2 linked regions of the Planctellipticum variicoloris genome follow. The protein of the gene in region 2 binds, or shares a complex with, the protein of the main gene of each other region. Links are inferred from orthologs where the notes say so. Each region holds a gene or a part of one and is shown on either strand. Other genes may lie near its edges.

The links.
Region 1: the proteins of fliG (region 2) and fliM are in contact, whole or in part, in a crystal structure (PDB 4QRM), measured with the Thermotoga maritima proteins. The link is inferred for Planctellipticum variicoloris from one-to-one orthologs. Residues at the interface, in WP_004082903.1 of Thermotoga maritima: Phe122, Ser125, Glu126, His127, Pro128, Gln129, Thr130, Val133, Glu157, Arg161, Leu164, Leu165, Arg167, Ser169, Glu171, Val172, Glu175, Ile176, Asn179, Lys182; in WP_004081085.1 of Thermotoga maritima: Tyr124, Leu127, Asp128, Ile130, Met131, Gly132, Gly133, Pro134, Glu136, Pro139, Arg141, Thr144, Glu145, Ile146, Glu147, Ser149, Ile150, Lys153.

What each region holds. Positions count from the first base shown.
Region 1 is NZ_CP130886.1:5,222,997-5,229,590, forward strand. The notes cover bases 1,617-4,601. They hold fliM (flagellar motor switch protein FliM), read right to left. Parts: upstream 3,645-4,601; coding sequence 2,589-3,644; downstream 1,617-2,588. Other genes in these bases: SH412_RS20325 (TfoX/Sxy family protein), read left to right, coding at 2,189-2,539; SH412_RS20335 (glutamate-5-semialdehyde dehydrogenase), read right to left, coding at 3,681-4,601. In the rest of the region: SH412_RS20315 (nucleotidyltransferase domain-containing protein), read right to left, coding at 1-268; SH412_RS20320 (HprK-related kinase A), read right to left, coding at 272-1,252; more of SH412_RS20335, read right to left, coding at 4,602-4,940; SH412_RS20340 (hypothetical protein), read right to left, coding at 5,338-6,285. UniProt on the Bacillus subtilis protein: One of the proteins that forms a switch complex that is proposed to be located at the base of the basal body.
Region 2 is NZ_CP130886.1:6,141,031-6,147,519, reverse strand. What follows is about bases 1,289-4,168. They hold fliG (flagellar motor switch protein FliG), read right to left. Parts: upstream 3,285-4,168; coding sequence 2,292-3,284; downstream 1,289-2,291. Other genes in these bases: SH412_RS23990 (hypothetical protein), read right to left, coding at 3,303-4,168; SH412_RS24000 (FliH/SctL family protein), read right to left, coding at 1,521-2,216; SH412_RS24005 (FliI/YscN family ATPase), read right to left, coding at 1,289-1,490. In the rest of the region: more of SH412_RS24005, read right to left, coding at 147-1,288; more of SH412_RS23990, read right to left, coding at 4,169-4,928; SH412_RS23985 (flagellar hook-basal body complex protein FliE), read right to left, coding at 4,988-5,290; flagellar basal body rod protein FlgC, read right to left, coding at 5,503-5,913; SH412_RS23975 (flagellar basal body rod protein FlgB), read right to left, coding at 5,931-6,395; SH412_RS23970 (sigma-54-dependent transcriptional regulator), read right to left, coding at 6,465-6,489. UniProt on the Bacillus subtilis protein: One of the proteins that forms a switch complex that is proposed to be located at the base of the basal body.

The sequences.
Region 1 (6,594 bases), 920 kb from region 2 along the record:
ATTGCAGGTGCTGGTGAACCGGTTCCGGGACGTTCGTCTCAAGCTTCTGATCTCGTACGAGCACGCAGATTCGGGGCCAAAGTCCGAGAACCTTTGCGATCGGGATTAGTCGCCCCCATTCTTCGATCGAGAGAGTCTGGAGGCACTCCGGGTGATGGAGCATACGGAGAATCAGATCGCAGCCCAGCTCGGGCGATGGCCCGCCGGACCAAGCGAGCGTTGCAGCGACCGTTTCGTCCATCGACTTGTTGACCGCGGTGACCGTCATTTTTCAAGTTGATCTGTAATGCGGCAGAGAGGTCCTGCACACAAAATCGTGTCCGGCCGGACGAAGGAGGTCAATCGACTCTTCAAAATACTTAATCGCTGCGGGAAGGTCACCGTAGACTAGTTGACGACACTCGACCCGATCCATCACTCGGCAGAGAGTTCGAAATCCCTTCGCCCCGAGCTTCTCATAATTGAACGAGCTCTTGACGAGATCCGGGAACGCTGCCGCTCGCGATACCTCCTTGATCGCAAGGTCGACATTCGAATCGTGCCTGATAAAGACGAGCAGGGCCGGATCCGCTGATTGGTCCATTTGAATGACGCTGGTGGAGGGAGGCCGCATGCAACAAACCAGTCCCTTTCGTCGGGTCACGACGCGGGGACCGAATTCCGAATTCGCTGACATTTGGCGAATCACGTCGATCGACTCGTTCTTCAGGCTAATCGGCCGAGCGATGGGAATGATCGACGTCGACTTCAGGTCGATCAGCGCCAATTCATCGGTCAGCAGTCGCCATCCTGAAACGGCAAGCGCGGCGCACAGAGTACTCTTTCCGGAGCCGGACACTCCGAGGAGCACGACTGCTCTGCCAGCCCGCTCAAGCACTGCGGCGTGCAAGATCAAATAGGAATTGACCTGAGAGTAAATTGCATGATTCAGTCCCCATTCGAGAAAGACTGAGGCTTTGTATGGTTCAAATGCGGGTAGAACCGGGCGTACTTGACCGCGGAGCAACACGTAAGCGCGAGGAGCGACCCAAGAACGAATTCCGCGCGGTCCGACGACGTTCAACTCGAAGTCGGTGAACAGCGAATCGATGACCGGAAAGTCGCTGTACAGGTCAGCAATTCCGCGGGCAACATGGGGAATATCACTTCGAATGCGAGAAACGAAGGGCCCAGTTCTGATTGCCAGTCCCGTTGTTCCGAGACGGTCCGTCAGTTCCGCTGACGTCAAGTCTCTGACAATCACGCGGACCATCCCGAAATGAGTCCGGCTTCGGAAAACCTGACCACGACGTTGGTAAGATAACCAACGGCGGCGCGTGCGTCGCAAGCCGTCAGACCGAATTCTCCAACAATTTGCCCAGCGATCTGCTCGGCAGACGTGCTTCCATCCACAATTGAACGGAGAACGAATGCCGACAACTCATCCATGACGTGAGTCTGTTGAGACGGCACGTGATAAACCACCCAAGAGGATGAGTCGCCCCACGTATGCCAGAGCAACTCATCTCCATCAAGGGACCGCAAACTCATTTAGAGGCAACCAATTCAATTGGCGTGCCGAAAGTCACTCTGTCGCTACGCCGAACAGACAGAGCCAGTGCCACAGCTCGGGTCATCAGTAGCACTTGCGGTGCGGGTCAGCGTCAGTACCGCGGGCACCGCCAGCAGCGCTGCTCGGATTTCCTGCCGACGCGACGTCCGCCGAGCACCGTCCACGGGAGCCGGACTCGGACTCGCGGCAGGTTCAGCAGCCAGAATTTTCTCAGATTCCATTACAAGCACCTTTTCGTATGCGAACGGAGTCCAGCGACTGATGACCGCCCGCCTTCGATGAAGGATCGCCCCGACGAATCGGTATCGATTTCACCCGGATATCCCATCCAGCGCGTCAAGTCTAGCCCCCGAGGAGACCGGACGCAACAAGAATCGGCACCGGGGTTTCCACCAGTTCACCCAAGATTCTCAATCTCCCTCGGAAGACCGCCGCAACGGCCCCGGCCTTCGACCCGGTTCAGATGAAAATCGTCGCGGCAAGGCAGACCCCGAAGAGCCTACAACTCCTTTTCCCAAAAACATTTCCGACGAACCCGAGGGCCGTGAACAAATCGCCTCGATCCGGTTCGCGTGGAGGGTTCAACCCGCTAGAATCAAGTTGCTGCCAGCCCGCCATTCTGTTGAAGGAAGTCAAATGGCCTACAACGTGGCCCTCGCCGCACGAGTTCGAACGCTCGTCGCCCCCCGCCGGGGGATTGTCGAGAAATCCATGTTCGGCGGCGCAGCCTTCCTCTTGAACGGCCACGTCGGCGTCGGCGTCTGGAAGGAGTATCTGGTTGTCCGCCTGGGGGTCCACCAGGCCGAGGACGCCTTAAAGGTCGCGGGGATCAAGCCTTTCGATATCACGGGACGCCCCATGAAAGGCTGGGTCATGATCGAGATCGGCGCTCTCGACAACGACGAAGAACTCGCCGAGTGGGTCGAAAAGGCCATCCGGCTCGTCCGGACGCTTCCTCCGAAGCGAACGCAGCCGCCGATCGACTGACCCCTCGAAAAGCGGCCGACAGGACTGCCCCTCGCTGCTTTCAAATTGGCTACTTCTTTGGCGGCGTCACGGGCGCCGCCACTCCAAGCTGCCGCTCGATCAGTTCGCGGGGCTTCATGAGCTGCTGACCGACCCGGACCGCCTTGTGGCCTTTGAGCACGCCGGGAAACGCCTCAAACATCGGCGTCCCTTCGACGAGAATCTGCGCGGCCGAATTCGCGCCGGTCTCCGTCATGATGACGTCGCCGATTTCCAGACCTGCAAGTTCTCCCGTCGAGATCTTTGTTCCCGCGAGGTGGATGACGAGCCGCACGGCGGCGCGGGCCAGGCCGGTTTCGAGATTCAGTTTCTGGCGAGGGTCGAGCTGCTTACGGGTATAGGCCGACCAGGAATCGGTCGACAGCTTGCCCGACAGAGGCTCGATCGTATTGAACGGAATGCAGAGATTCATGATCCCGCGAGACTCGCCCATGCTGATTTCAAAGCTGACGAGGACGACGACTTCGTTCGGCGGAACGATCTGCACGAGCTGCGGATTACTTTCGACCTGGCTGACGCGGAGCTTCAATTTCGCCACGTTCGCCCAGGCGTTCTCCAGTCCCTGAATGGCGAGCGTGGTGATCCGCGAAACGAGCTGCAGCTCGATTTCCGTCAGCGGTCGGTTTGGAAAGTCGTAACTGGCGGACTGCTTTCCGCCCCCCAGCAACCGGTCGATGATCGGAAAAATGATCGAGGGGTTGAGATCGAGGATCAGATGGCCGTCGAGTTCGTCCGCCTGCAGCAGATTGAAGCAGGTCGGGTTTTCCAGGCTGAACACGAACTCGCTGTACGTGAGCTGGTCGACGCTGATCAGTTTGACTTCGACGATGGCGCGCAGCATGCCGCTGAGAGCCGCGCCGAACTCGCGACTGAATCCTTCGTGCAGGGCCTGAAAGGCCCGCATCTGCTCCTTGCTGACACGTTCCGGACGTTTGAAATCGTAAAGGCTGAGCTGGATATTGGAATCGACGCGACGCTGCGGCTTCGCAGAGGGTCCCTGCGAGGTATGAGGATCAAGCGCTGCCAGCAGCGACTCGACTTCGGACTGACTCAGGACGTCGCCCATCCCTGGGGTCTCCTGTCACGCGATTGACTGCGGTCGCTATTCCCGCACCTGACCGCTGCCGCGTACGATCCATTTATAGCTCGTCAGCTCCCGCAGACCGCACGGTCCGCGGGCGTGAAACTTATCCGTACTGATCCCGATCTCCGCCCCGAGACCCAATTCGCCTCCGTCATTGAACCGTGTGCTTGCGTTGACGATGACTGCCGCAGAATCGACCGCCGCAAGGAAGCGCTCTGTCGCCGACTGAGAATTGGTGACGATCGACTCGGTATGATGCGAGCCATATTCCTCAATGTGCTGCATTGCGGCCTCAAGACTGTCCACAACCTTGGCAGAGAGAACCAGATCCAGGTACTCGGTCCGATAGTCGGCCTCGGTCGCCGCTCGAGCCGACGGAAACCGACGGACGGTTTCCGGGCAACCGCGGACTTCGACGTTCTCTCCCTTCAACATCGGCCCGGCAACGGCCCAGAAGCGATCCGCGATCTCGCGGTGCACCAGGACGCACTCCGCGGCGTTGCAGACGCCGGGACGCTGGCACTTGGAATTGCGGAGAATTCCGACGGCCATCTCGACATCGGCGGATGCGTCGACGTAAACGTGGCACACGCCGTCGAAGTGTTTAATCACCGGCATCCGGGCTTCCGCGGCGACGCGTTCAATCAGCGACTTGCCGCCGCGGGGAATCGTCACGTCGATTTTGTCGCTCAATTTCAGCAGTTCGCCGACAACTTCGCGATCGGCCGTATTGACGAGTTGCACGGCGTCAGCCGGCAGTCCGACCGCTGCAAGCGAGTCGCTCAACACGCGGTACAGCGCCAGATTGCTGTGCAGGGCTTCTTTGCCTCCGCGCAGGATGACGGCATTGCCGCTCTTCACGCACAACGCCGCGGCATCAACAGTGACGTTGGGCCGGCTCTCGTAAATGAAGAACACCACCCCCAGCGGGACACGGATGCGAGAGACCGACAGTCCGTTCGGGCGAATCTCGCCATCGAGCACCTGTCCGACGGGATCCGGCAGGAGCAGAACTTCGCGGAGCGCGGCAGCCATCCCTTCCACGCGCGGTCGACTCAGTGTCAATCGGTCAACGGCGGCCGACGACAAGCCGTACTCGGGAGCGCGCGCTAGATCCTTGGAGTTCTCCGCCACAATCTCGCCGGCGCGAACAACGAGCTGGTCGGCCGCATGCTCCAGCCATACCCGCTTCTGCGCACCGGTTACGGTCGCGAGGACTCGCGCTGCGCATCGTGCCTTGTCGCCCAGGGTACGGGCGTACTGCTGCCAGTCGGACATCGTAGCTACTTCACCATTGCGGGGAGGGTGCTCGAGCAGAGCCCAACCGCCCTTTACAGGTTCACCCACAGCGCAATGTTTCGCAGGGGCCAAACCCCGCGAAATATCGACCAATTCACAACTTGTGTCAACCCAGACCGGCCGCCGGGGGCGGCCCCGCTGCCGACTTGGAAATGGGATTCTGCGTGGAGATCCCGTTCGGCGGCGATGGATTTTCGACGGAATGCAGCGCCGGGCGGCAATCCGACGCCTGGCGCTCTGTCACACCGGAAGATCAGGGTCATCAACTGAGCGAATCGGGAATGGCGCAGAGAAAATCGCTGCTCGGCACATACTGGCGATTCTCGACTCCCTGTTCGCGAGTCCCTCTTCCCGAAATCCTGGTTGTGACAAAGCACTATTCGTCAGCGCCGGGAAAGGCATCGGCGGGAGGCGGGGGAGGAATGATCGTCGTGTTGAGCGACTGCGCCAGGCTCTGCTGATCCGCCACAACCTGTGTCTGAACAAGGACTAACATCGGGAGTCGCGGTTCGCGACCCGGCCGGTTCAGGTCCAGCAGCCACGCTCCCCCGTCAGCCAGCGGAGCGTTGACCCACTCCGGTTGCGGGAGCTGGCTGGCCATCCGCTGGGCATTTCCGCCAACTTCCACCGGAACGGTGAGTTGCCGACGATCCGGGGAAACACCCACCGCGACCCCGACCGACATCGGATGAGCCGTTGTCCGCTCCCAATGAACTTCCCCGGCGCTGCGGTCCACCAGAACCATCGGCGGCGCCGTTTCTTCAATGGCGAAGGTTTGATCGCGGAGCAAACTCTGGAGCCGCTCAACCTGCTCCGGCAGCAGCCGACCGCTCCCCGTCGGGTCCAGCAGCAGCTTCAGGGCCTCGGGTAGCGTACTTCCTAAGCCTCCAAACCGACGGACAGAGACCCGCACGCTCGGCGGACGCCGCTGGCGTTGAGCCGCGAGGCTGCCGGCAACTGCGGCATGGCCGTCAGAAGACGTCGTTACGATCAAAGAAAAGGTGTCTTCATGAAACTGCACGACTCCCGGACCGCCATGCTCGGACCAGTAGCGACGATCCGTGGACTTGCGGAGATCCTCCAGAACCGGACTGGCATCCGGACGAGCCATCGCAACCCGCCCTGACGATCCGCCGTCCGCGATCACCACCCGCTGGTGGGTGCCGGGGGCCGTTACCAGGTCCAGAATCGGATAGACGCGAACTTCGACGGGAGAGACTCGAATGTCTTCCCACGAACCAAGTTCGTCACCGGCAAGCGTTTCAGACGCAGAGCCCGCGAGAATTCCCGCGATTATCACAGCCAGCAGTCGCCACAACCTCATGATAGCGTCCCTGTCCCTGGTCCGCGGAGAGCCCTCTCACGCGCAGGCGTTCGTTGATATCTTCCAGGCTACCTCGCACGAACCTGAGCCACAAGTGCAGGTTAGCTCATTTTGTGAAGTCCGGCTGTACGAGTTTGTACGCAGCGCCTGCGCGTCGGGCAAGATTTTCGAGACGAACCGGACGCTTTGACGGAAAGCCGCCTCAAACAGGTGCCGTTGGTACGCGTCGGTTGGCGAGCGCAGCCGGGGCACGGTATTCTGAGGGCTTTTCCGGCCCGGCCGCGAGCCATTGGCATCGTTGACGTGTCC
Region 2 (6,489 bases):
CCAGGGTGAGGGTCTTCGAAGATGTCGGAGTGTCGTCTACGGAGAAAAGACAGCCCTCAGCCTATCCCTCTCCCAACGCAGACGTCGGGAGAGAGGACTGGAGGCGCGGCTCGCATTCGTGGCCGGTGATTCGGATTTCAGTCCATTCACGCCCCGACCGGTTTGTCGATCGTGCGTCGATTCATCGCGTCGCGCAGCCGGGAAAGCTTCTGCAGCAGATCGGCCGATTCCGCCAGCGTGTTCCGCTCGTGGACCTCCTGCTGGAGATACTGCAGCAGGGCGGGGCGGAGCTGGATGGCGGCGTCGACGGTCGGATTGGTCCCCGACTGGTAGGCGCCGATCGAGATCAGATCTTCGGACTGATGATAGGCCGCCAGCAACTGCTTCAGCGCATTCGACGAGTGGCGGTGCTCGGGCGTCACCAGATCCGACATCAGCCGGGAAATGCTCTGCAGCACGTCGATCGCCGGATAGTGCGCCTGATGCGCCAGCTTTCGCGACAGCACGATGTGACCGTCCAGAATTCCGCGGACCGTATCGGCGATCGGTTCGTTCGTGTCGTCGCCTTCGACCAGCACCGTGTAGAACCCGGTAATGCTGCCGCTGTTCGTCCGACCGCTCCGTTCGAGCAGACGCGGCAGGAGTGCGAAGACGCTGGGGGGATATCCGCGCGTCGCGGGGGGTTCGCCGGCGGCCAGGCCAATCTCCCGCTGCGCCAGGGCGAAGCGCGTTACGCTGTCCATCATCAGCAGGACATTCTTGCCGCGATCGCGAAAGAACTCGGCGATCGCCGTCCCCAGGTACGCCGAGCGCAATCGGAGCAGGGCCGGCTCGTCGCCGGTCGCCACGATAATCACGCTCCGCGCCAGCCCCTCCGGCCCCAGGTCTTTCTCCAGGAACTCGCGGACTTCGCGACCCCGTTCGCCGATCAGGACGACGACGTTCACGTCCGCCGTGCTGCCCCGTGCAAGCTGGCCCAGGAGGGTGCTCTTGCCGACGCCGCTCCCCGCGAAGATTCCCAGCCGCTGCCCCAGGCCGCAGGTCAGGAGGCCGTCGATCGCCCGGACTCCGGTCCCCAGCGGCGTATCGATCCGCGGCCGGTCGAGCGGCGGGATGGGCTTGCGCTGCAATCCGACCCGGTGCGGCAGGATGACGGGTCCGCGATTGTCGATCAGCGATCCCCGCGAGTTGATCACGCGTCCCAGCAGCGCCTCGCCGACGTGGGCGATCGGAACGGACTGCACAAGTCGCACGCGCGTCCCGCGCCGGATCCCCTGGAGATCGCCGTAGGGGAGCAGCAACGTCTCTTCCCCGGAGAATCCGACGACTTCGGCGTCGATCGGACTGCCATGTTCCCGCTCCAGCTCCACCGTCGCCCCCTGGGGCGCCGGGAAGCCGCTGACGGCGGCGGTCAGTCCCACCAGTCGGGTGACCCGACCGGTCAGCTTGACCGGCAGCATCTGGCGCACATGTTCGACGAGGGCGTTCATATCGGTCGGTCACCTGTCCTGAAACAACGACTACGCCGCGGGCGGCTGTCCGAGCAGCTCGGCGGTGATCCGCTCCAGCATCGTCTCGATCCGTGCATCGATTTCGCCGTGCTGGGTGACGATGCGGCAGTCGCCGGGACTCAACTGCGGGTCCGCGATCAACCGGGCTTCGGCGCAGCCGCTCGTCGAACGAACGACCTCGGCGGCGTCGGCGCCCAGTTGCTCGACGTCGGAGGGGGCCAGGTGAATCGCCACCTGGCTCTGTCCGGCGGCGAGTTGCAGGACTTCGCGGAACATGGACCGCACTCGGTCGGGCTCGACGTTCAGCAGGCCCCGGACCAGTTTCTCGGCGACGGCGACCGACAGCTCGACGGCAGTCGATTCCCAGCGGACCAGCCAGTCATCCCGTTCGGCACGCAGGGCGGCGGCGGCCTGCTGCAGGGCCGGCAGCGCCGTTTTGAGCCTCTGAGTCGCGAGTTGCTCGGCTCTCTGGGCGATCTGCTGCTCGATGGTCAGATGCGCGGCCTGCAGTCCTTCGGCGCGACCTGCATCGCGACCTTCCTTACGGGCCTGATCGCGCAGGGCCTCAATTTCTTTGCGGGCGCCCGCCAGCAGCGCCGCGGCTTCGGCGCTCATCTGCGCCATGTACTCTTCGCCCTGTTTCCGAAAGTCGTCGAAATTGAACGCCACGCGCCCGCCCAGCTCGCGGACGGCGTTGGCCTTCATCACTCTCGGGATTCCGTCCGCCATACCAACCTCATTTTCTGCCGCCGCCGGTCAGGTGCACCGCGGGCCTGCGGATCACGTGACGAGCTGTTCGCTGCCGCCGCCGGCGACGACGATCTGTCCGGTCTCTTCCAGTCGGCGGACGGTGTCGACGATCTGCGACTGCATCGCTTCGACGTCGCTGAGCCGGACCGGTCCCAGATACTCCATTTCTTCCTTGAGCATCTCCGCCGCCCGCTGCGACAGATTCGACATGATGCGAACTTTGATCTCTTCGGACGCCCCTTTGAGTGCCACCGACCACTGGCTGTTGTCGACTTCCTTGAGCAGGCTCTGAATCGCCTTGTCGTCCAGCTTCAGCAGGTCGTCGAAGACGAACATGAGCCGGCGGATCTCGTCGGCGAGATCGTGATCCTCCTGGTCCAGCGACTCGAGGATCCCCTTGTTGGTCATCCGGTCGGTGACGTTCAGAATCTGCGCCACCGCGGCAACTCCGCCCGCCTTCTCGGTGTTCTGATTGAACAGCGACATCATCCGCGTCCGCAGCGTCTTTTCGATGTCGCTGACGACCTCGGGGCTGGTCTGCTCCATCGTCGCCACCCGGCGGACGACTTCGAGCTGTTTGTTCGACGGCAGACCCGCCAGCACTTCGGCGGACATCGCCGCGGGCATGTGCGACAAGATCAGCGCGATGGTCTGCGGGTGCTCTTCGGAGATGAAGGTCAGCAGGTTTTCCGCGCCGGCTTTCTGCAGAAACGAAAAGGGGACCGAATTGATCGACTGCCGGACGTTCTCGAGGATCGCCCCGGCTCCTTCCTTTCCCAGCGACTGCTCCAGCAGTTCGTTGGCGAGGTCGAGCCCGCCGCGCTCCATCGGAACCTGTTCGAGCATCGTATCCCGGAACTCGTCCAGGACCCCTTCGAGCTGATCGCGGGACACGTCGTCCATTTTCGCGATCTCCAGCATGACGCGCTCGACCTGGTCGCGCGGGAGCTGACTGAGCACCTCCGCGGCGACTGGTTTTTCCAGGCTCAACAGAAACACGGCGGCTTTGCGGACTCCATCCATCGTCGGTCTTTCCGTCGCCTACTTGGCGGCCTGCAGCCATTTCCCGATCACGTTCGCCGTCATCTCGGGGTTGTCCCGCGCCAGATTCTGAATCAGCTCGCGCTTGGGCATGTCCTTCAGGACGATTTCCTCCATGGTCGCCGGGGCCGTCACCGCGCCGGGCATTCCCGGAATCGTCTGGCCCGCCGACAGACCGGCGGCGCTGGCCATCGACGACGCTTCCGCAGGGAGCGACTTCATTTGCCGCCGCAGGATCACCAGGGCGGCCAGCGCCAGCAGCACCATTCCTGCCGGGCCGCCCCACTGCCGGACCAGTTCGGTGATCCGGATGCTCCAGACGATCGGCGTATCCGCCGCATTGGCCTCAACGCGCTCGAACGAAGTCACCGTAATCGCGTCGACCGGCGATCCCGTGGGGATCAGCCGCGCCACCGATTTCTGGACGTTCGCCAGCACATCCTGTTCGATCTGCATCGCGTCGGTCCGGGCGGGATCTTTTTCCCCCGCCGCGGTCCGCTGATCGGCGATCTCCCGGTAGTAGTCCCGCGGAATCTTCACGCTGACCTGAACCGCCTTCGGCATGGCCGCAATCAGCGCCTTCTCGGTGACCTCGAACGAGACGCCGCGAATGGCGTTCGTTCCCGATTCGTTCAACTGCCGGGTTCGCTCCGGCGCGGCCGCTGCCGCCAGCGCCCCCGGCTGATTCGCCCGGAGACCGGCTTCGCCCTTCGGCGGGCGCTGCTGGACGTTGTCGGTGGTGCTGAACTCGCTCGAATAGACGTCCGCGGACTTCTTCGGATCCACGACCTGACTGCGGGTGACCGACGATTTCAGATTGTCGACATCGACATGAACCGTCACTCCGACGCCCGGGATGTACGACAGATCTTTCTGAATCTGCTGCTCGTACTGGCGGGTCAGTTCGCGGATCCGATTGACCGGGCCGCTGTTGAATGGATCGTCGGTGGATTCGCCCGTATAGCTGACGGCGTTGACGACGTCGAAAATCGTCACGTCCGACGGCTTCAGGTCGGGGACCATGCTCGACACCGCCGCCCGCAGCGACGTCACCAGCCGCTGTGACAGCTCCCGACCGGCGCGCGGTCGGACCGTTACGTTCGCCGTGACGTGGTTCTTCCGGCTCCAACTGTTCGGGCGGCCCGAATTGGCGATTCCGACCCGCGCGTGTTCGATATCGGGGACGGCCATGATCATCCGCTGCAGTTCCTGCAGCAGCAGCGCTTCCTTCATATCCTGACGCTGACGGTCGGTGCTGAACGGTCCGAGGTTCTCGAACTTTCTCAGCAGTTCCGCCCCCATGTCCGCCGGCATGGCGTCGAACTCGAGCAGCGCCGCGTTGTAGCGGTCGGCTTCGCCGGCCGGAACCATGATCCGCTGACCTTCCCGCCGGAAGCCCGTCAGATTGGCTTCGATCAGGGCCTGCTCCGTCTTCATCAGCTCGTCGGTCGAGAAGACCTTGCCCCACGACAGCGCCGTGTACGAAGCCCCCGGCTGAGACCACAGCAGCATGGCGAACGCCGCGACCACCAGCAGGGGCACGACGATGAGCGTCCCGCGCTGACTCGGCGTCATGCGGGAAAACAGCTCCTGAAACTGGCGGGCGATGCGGTTCAGCACGTCCATGGGCGATATCGATTCTCAAAGGCCGGGGTCGCAGTCAGCGGGACTTCTAGCACGGCGAATTACATGCGCAGATTCTGGATTTCCTGGTAGGCGTCGAGCAGCTTGTTTCGGATCTGGATCATCAGCCGCAGCGCGAGATCCGATTCCCGCACCGCCGTGAACGTTTCCACCAGAGCCGGATCGTCGCTGCTCAGAGCCGCCTGGATCGCCTGCTGAGCGTCGCCCTGCACGCCCTGCATCTGCTGCCAGGACTGCAGCAGCGTCTCCTGGAAACTTGCGGACGGCGGCGTCCCCGCCGACGGCAGCCCCTGGGGCATCTGCAGCCCCGGGACTCCGGACGTCAGCGACAGCGGCGAAATCATGATCCGTCCTCAACTCTCATCGAAGTTCCCGGAACGACGACGACCACTCTCTCACAGCCCCGTCGCGGGTGCTGTGGGAGAGCGAATAGGGAATAGCGAATAGGGAGTAGCCAGAAGAAGTCGCGTCGATATTGCTCTTTTCAGGCTACTCGCTATTCCCTGCTCCCTATTCGCTTACCCTGAGCACCCCGAAACCGGCCGCTGACCATTCATCAACCCAGAATCTTGAACGTCCCTTGAAACATCTGCTTCGTGATATCCATCGCCGCGATGTTGGCCTCGTAGGCCCGGCTCGCCTCGATGGCGTTGACGAACTCCGTGACCACGTCGACGTTCGGATAATGCACGTTTCCCTCGGCGTCCGCGTGCGGGTGACCCGGCTGGTGCTGAATCCGCGCGGGAGACGTTTCGTCGATTTCCACCTTCGCCTGCACGCCGACTCCGCCGGTCGCGTACCGGGCCGAGCCTTCCGTCTCCATGATCGCCATCCGTCGCTGAAACGGCTTCGATTCTCCGTTCTCGTTCTGCGTCGTATTCACGTTCGCGATGTTCCCCGCGATCGTGTCGATCCGCAGGCGCTGCGCCACCATGCCGCTGGCGCTGATGTTGAGCGTTCGAAACATCGTGTCCTCCCGAATGACTAGGCGCGTTCTGTAATCGCAGCCTCGAGCTGCGCATACTGCGCCGACATCAGTTGCAGGGCCATCGTCTGCAGCAGCGAGTTCCGCGTCATCTGCAACGTCTGATTTTCAATGCTGCGGTTGTTGGCGTCCTGAAACGTAATCCCCGGCTGTGATCCCGGCTCTTTCGCCCGAAACAGGTCCGGCGTGAACGCCGCTTCGGGGCTCTCGAAGAACTCCGGAACCGGCTCCGCCCACTGCAGCGAAAGCGACGTCTCCCCCGGCGAGACCGCCGGGCGATTCAGCCGGCGAATCGCTTCCTGCATCGCGTTCTGGAACTCCGCCACCGGCAGGTCCCGCATCTTGTAACCCGGCGTATCGATGTTGGCGATATTCCCGGCCAGAACATCCTGCCGCCGTTCGGCAAACAGCGCCAGACGCTTCAGGAGCGGCTGCGTTCCCGACTGCAGGAACTGATCGAGCATCGTCTAATTCCTCATCCGCGGCCGACGTCCCCGTTCCTCCGACGGGACGGGGACGTCCGGCAGGTGCGTCTACGCCGCTTTCGTCTCGACGGCC